2 linked regions of the Prosthecobacter debontii genome follow. The protein of the gene in region 2 interacts with the protein of the main gene of each other region in a pairwise test. Links are inferred from orthologs where the notes say so. Each region holds a gene or a part of one and is shown on either strand. Other genes may lie near its edges.

The links. The genes of interacting proteins can lie anywhere in the genome.
Region 1: the proteins of priA (region 2) and B5D61_RS24220 interact in binary tests that used the Escherichia coli proteins (3 or more experiments, as listed by UniProt). The link is inferred for Prosthecobacter debontii from one-to-one orthologs.

The regions. Positions count from the first base shown.
Region 1 is NZ_FUYE01000026.1:51,282-54,047, reverse strand. The notes cover bases 1-2,757. They hold B5D61_RS24220 (single-stranded DNA-binding protein), read right to left. Parts: upstream 1,811-2,757; coding sequence 1,190-1,810; downstream 1-1,189. Other genes in these bases: B5D61_RS24215 (sulfite exporter TauE/SafE family protein), read right to left, coding at 1,893-2,757; B5D61_RS24225 (hypothetical protein), read right to left, coding at 806-1,033; B5D61_RS24230 (dicarboxylate/amino acid:cation symporter), read right to left, coding at 1-740. Outside these bases: more of B5D61_RS24215, read right to left, coding at 2,758-2,766. UniProt on the Escherichia coli protein: Plays an important role in DNA replication, recombination and repair. Binds to ssDNA and to an array of partner proteins to recruit them to their sites of action during DNA metabolism. Acts as a sliding platform that migrates on DNA via reptation.
Region 2 is NZ_FUYE01000010.1:38,034-41,082, forward strand. The notes cover bases 3-3,042. They hold priA (replication restart helicase PriA), read right to left. Parts: upstream 2,694-3,042; coding sequence 312-2,693; downstream 3-311. Other genes in these bases: sufU (Fe-S cluster assembly sulfur transfer protein SufU), read left to right, coding at 3-290; B5D61_RS15265 (serine hydrolase domain-containing protein), read left to right, coding at 2,823-3,042. Also shown: more of sufU, read left to right, coding at 1-2; more of B5D61_RS15265, read left to right, coding at 3,043-3,049.

The DNA.
Region 1 (2,766 bases), on a different replicon or contig from region 2:
CCCAACACCACCACCACGAATAGGATCGAAGTCGTGTAAAAGCCCAGCATCAAATAGAGAAGCTGCTGCAAGGAGCCGATGCCGTAACTGCCGATCGTATGAGCCATCGCCCCCAGAGCCCCCAGGGGAGCGACCTTGATGACGATGCGCATGATGCCAAAGAAGACCTCGCCAGCTCGATCGATCACGTGCAGCACAGGCAGGCCGCGCTCTCCTAGACTGGCGATAGCGAAGGCTGTCAGCAGAGCGATGAATACGACCTGGAGGAGATCTCCTCCTGCAAAGGCCCCAACGAAGGCGCTGGGAATGATGTTGAGCAGAAAGTCTGTCGTGCTCAGAGAGTGAGCTTTGTTGGCATACTCATGCACGGTGGCCACGGACTTCGCATCCAGAGCGCTGATATCTGCATTGAAACCCGCGCCTGGTTGCAGGGTATTCACCACGATCAAGCCGATGATGAGGGCTAAGGTCGAAACGACCTCAAAGTAGAGCAGCGTCTTGCCACCGACTCGGCCGAGCTTTTTCAAGTCGCCAATGGACGCGATGCCATGCACCACGGTGCAGAAGATGATCGGCGCGATCATCATCTTGATGAGCTTGATGAAGCCTTTGCTCAGAGGCTCCAGTGCTTTTCCCGCCTCAGGAAAAAAATGCCCGATGAGAATGCCGATCACCACGGCCATGATGACCTGGAGATACAGAACGCGATACCAAGGAGTGCGGGCAGAAGAGACGTGCATGGTGGGAGACTGGGGGATTCAAGCCCGAAGTCTCCGCCAATTGCAAGCCGCGTCGTCTCAGAACACTATTTCTCAGACTTCTTCACCGGGTAGCGGTTGGGATTCTTTTGATACGCTTCCACGCAGTCGGCACAGCAAAAGATGATGGTGCCTTCATCCGTGAAGATGCGATAGATCGGGCGACCAGGTTTCCCTTCCACAGGGCAGACGTCATTGATGGGGCGGCCACCTTTGGCGAAAACGACGGTGAGGCTGGCAAAGGTGAGCAGCAGGGCGGGTAACAGAGCTTTCATAGCAGGTGGGAATGCGAGTTCGGTAGGTTTGGCGTCTGGAGCGGAGAAAATCCGCTCCGTTAAAGCGCCAACGAACTTGAGCCCACCTTTCCTAGGCCCAGACCAATGCGGGTATGAGGAAGCGCAAACGCTGCACATCTGCACCTCCTGAAAAGATCAAAACGGAATATCGTCGTCTTCCATCCCATCCGTGATGGGGCCTTCACCGAAATCATCGTGCTGTTGGGCTGGAGCAGGCCGCTGAGGAGGCCTCTGCTGGCCGCCGGAGCGCTGTTGATAGCCACCGCTGCCGCCCCCGCCTCCTCCGTAGTTGCCACCACCACCACCACCGCCGCCCCCGCCACCTTGGCGACGCTGCTGCTGGGGTGCTGGGGCGCTGTAGCCCTCAGAGTCGTCACCACCGCTGTATCCACCGCCGCCGCCATTGCCTGGGCCACCGCCACCGGCATTGTTGAGGAACTGCATGTTCTCAGCCACGATCTTGATCTTGCTGCGCTTCTGGCCTGTTGCTTTGTCTTCCCAGGTGTCCATCTGAAGGCGACCTTCGACGAAAACCGAGCGGCCTTTGGCGAGGTATTGACCGGCGAGTTCAGCCGTCTTGCCCCAGAGCACAATATCCAGGTAGGTCACTTCTTCCTGGCGCTCCCCGCTTTCCGTCAGGTAACGGCGATTGACTGCGATGGCCATGTCACAGACCGCACTTCCTTTGGGCGTGTAGCGCACCTCCGGATCGCGGGTGAGATTGCCAATGAGCATGACTTTATTGAGCGAGGCCATAATTCCGTCACCTTATCCATCCAGGAGATTGCGCCACAACCATTTTTTAAACCCGAGCAAAAGGCTGGCCAGGAGAAGGTTCCTACACCTCTCCCGGCTCAGGCAGGGCCGTATCCGCGTCGCGTTCTCCGCTTTTCTTAGCCAGACGGGAGAGAGCGGAGGCAAAGACCACCATGAGCACAATGGAAAATGCTCCTGAGGCAATCAGCTTCTCCACGGAAGGTTTGTTGATGTTGAAGTAGAGGAGTTGGGCCACATTCAGAATGACCACCCCTCGCAGCATCCACTCCACATTCATCCCCTGGAGGATGTAGGAGCCAAACGGTGCCATGAACAGCACCACGGGATACGCACACAGCCAGGTGCGCACCTGATCATGCGTGAGCCCGGCATCGTAGAAATGCCGGTAGGCATACCCGAGCACGCTCATGGCCGCCATGATCATGATGCTCAGGTGCGTAGCCACCTTTTCCTGCATGCCGAATCGGGTGACCAGCAGCGTGTAGAGGATGATGTCTGCCCCTGTGCCGAAGAGGCTGGCACACATGCCCCCGAGAATCAAGATGGCACACAGGAAGGCGATGTCCGTCTTGCTCGTGATCTCCAGCGTCATCTTTTGCCCGCGATGACTGCTGTAAAAGTAAGCGATGGCAAAGGTGGTGATGAGGCTGAGAAACAGGGCCTGGATGATGTAAACCGGGATTTTTTGGAGAGTGAGCATCCCCAGCACGAACCCCACGAAGCCGACGGGAATGAACCACAGCATCGGCCGATAACGGCTCATCACATTTCCCCGATAGCTGAGGATGAAGATGCTGGCGCTGGTCATACCGATGCTCTGGATCATCAGGCTAAAGTCACGGGCGAGTACACGGTCGATGCTGAAAAAGACACTGAGAACAGGAAAAGCCACCGCGCCTCCGCCCTCCGGCGTCAATCCCGCGACGAAGGCGCCG
Region 2 (3,049 bases):
ACGGTAAAGTCGAAGACATCAAATTCATCGGCCAAGGTTGTGCCATCAGCCAAGCCAGTGCCTCCATGATGACCGTGAAGATCAAAGGCGCGGAGGGCGGTAAGGTTCAATCCCTCATGGAAGACTTCCGCCATGTCGTTCTCGGCGATGCACCCGTTAAGGATGAGGATTCCCTGGGCGAGCTGGTTCTGATGGAAGGCGTGCAGAAGTTTCCCCAGCGGGTGAAGTGTGCCATGCTCGGTTGGAGAGCTTTGGAGCAAGCCATCGGTGAGCACAAGAAGGCAGACTGACCTGCGTCGGACCAGCCTCCCCTAGCCTACATTCATGGGGTCCACATCCCAGGTGATGTAGATGTCTTGGGGCAGACTCAGACCCGCGATCACCTTGCGGATGTGAGCACATAAGGCACGAATTTTTTCACTGCGGAGAAGAAGCTGGAACCGATGGTGCCCATGCGCCTTCGCCAGCGGTGCGGGTGCGGGTTCCCCCATGATGCACCCCTCCGGCAGATCATTCTCCAGACGCTTGTGCAAGGTCTGAAGGGCAAACTCCGCCTGGGCCTCGTGTTTCCCTCGCGCACTGATCAGCACCACATGACTGAAGGGTGGATATTTGAAAGCGATGCGATGCTCGAGCTCCTGAAGAGCATAACCATCGAAGTCATTGTGTCGGCTAAACTGAATGGCCGGACTATGCGGAGCGTGGGTTTGCACAAAGACCTCACCTTTCACCTCACCACGCCCTGCTCGACCTGCCACCTGGACGAGCAATTGGAAGGTGCGCTCCGCCGCACGGAAGTCAGGGATATTCAGGGCTGTGTCAGCATTCAAAACGCCGACTAGCGTGACATTGGGAAAGTCCAGTCCTTTGGCAATCATCTGAGTCCCGATGAGGATGTCCAGCTTCTGCGCTCGAAACTCTTTCAAGGTGTCCCGGAGCTGATTCTTCCGCTGCATGGTGTCCGTATCCACGCGGGCAATACGAGCTTGTGGAAAGACTTCTTTGACGGCCTGCTCCACCCGTTCCGTGCCAAACCCGCTGTATTTGAGCCCAGGCTCCTTGCAGGCAGGACACTTGGTGGGCGGCACTCTCCGGGCCCCGCAGATGTGGCAGACGAGGCGATTGTCCTTCTTATGCAAGGTCATCGGGATGGCACACTCTTGGCATTGGACTGTCTCTCCGCAAGACACGCAAGAAAGGCTGGTATTGAAACCACGACGGTTCAGGAAAAGGATCGTTTGTTCCTTTTTGGTTAGGCGATCGGTGATGGCCGTGCGGAGTTTTTGGGAAAGGATGCCGGTGTTCGCAAAAGACACTTCGGTTCCCTTCCGGCGCTCCATTCGCATATCCACAATCCGGATCAGAGGCATGGATTTCCCGTCTGTCCGCTTGGTCATGGTGAGGAGTTGATACTTCCCAGTGGTGGCGTTCTGAAACGACTCCAGGCTGGGAGTCGCCGAGCCTAACAGGACGGGGCACTTTTCAATTCGCCCCCTCACGACTGCCACGTCTCGGGCATGATAACGCGGAGCGTCTTCCTGCTTGTAAGAAGGCTCATGCTCCTCATCCACAATGATCAAACCCAAGTTCTCGAGAGGAGCAAAAATGGCACTGCGGGCTCCAATCACGATCTGTGCCCTGCCCTCGTGAATCTTGAACCACTCATCGTGTCGTTCCCCATCGCTCAGATGGCTGTGCAGCACAGCAATCGCGTCTTTGCGCTCCGAAAAACGAGCTTTAAATCGTTCAATCGTCTGCGGCGTCAGGCTGATCTCGGGCACGAGCACCAAGGCGGTTTTGCCTTGCTTCAAGACCTCGGCAATCGCTTGCAAATAGACCTCGGTCTTACCGCTTCCGGTCACGCCATGCAGCAGCAAGGTGGAAGGCTTGGGCTCTTCTCCGCCTGCTGGCGATGCCTCGGCGGCAAACATGACACCGAGAGTCTTGATGAGGGTGTCATAAGCCGCTTGCTGCTCCTCCGTCAGCTTCAGTGGCTGGCTAGGCAGAAACTCCTCCGTTTGAAAAGGGTCTCGCTCCACCCGGATCTCGCTGCGGGTGATCCACCCCGCTTTGATCAGTGGCTTGATGATGGTCGTTGCTCGCGGCAGTTCACGGCGCAATTCACTCAAGGTGGCCTCCCCACCATGGCTGCGCAGCTTTTCCAAAATGCGTGCCTGCATGGGGGCCGTCTGATGCAGTTTATCAAAGATTTCCGGGGAGGGTTCCTTCGCCAGTTTGAGATGGCTATCCGTCAAGAACGTCTCCGGCTTTTCCCTCACCGCCTGCGGTAACATCGTCCGCAGCACACGGTTCACAGGCACCACGTAGTATTCGGAAATCCAGTTGGCCAATCGCAGAAGCCCCGAAGTAAACATGGGGCGTGAACCCACGACGGAAAGAATCTCCTTCAGACGCGTATTCCCCTCAGGACTGTCTAAAATCTCTAGGACCACGGCGGTGACACGCTGCTGTTGGAGAGGCACGGTGAGACGGGTGCCAACTCGCACGGATTTCTCCAGTTTCTCGGGGATCGCGTAGTCGAGCTCCAACGCGGCGGCCGTTTCGAGCTGAACCCGCGCCACTTTCCGAATGGCCCCGCTGCCGCTCTCCTCAGGAGACTCACCACGCGGCAATCCCAAATCAAAGAAGCTTTGGGCAGCAGGTGAAGAGGAATGGGAGGTCGGAGGCGGCATTCGTGACCTCACTTTGAACCATCATTTGGGAGCAAATGCACGGACGATGTTCAGGCCCCTGAAAAAGTTGGCCCATTCGGCCACAGTTCGAGCTTGGCTTCGGATCTGGCCGAACGCTAATCTCCGGCCATGATACCTTCGACCCGTCGCCGTTTTCTTCAGCAGCTCACCGTGAGCAGTCTTGGCCTGTGGCTTCCTCAGCTACCTGCGAAAACGATCCCATCGAACAGCGGACTTCCGCGCAGCACACCCGCCGCTCAAGGCGTCTCTTCGGAGGCCCTTCAAGCCTTCTTGGCGAGGATTGCCGAGGCAGAAATCGAGTTACACAGCTTCATGATGGTTCGGCATGGCCACGT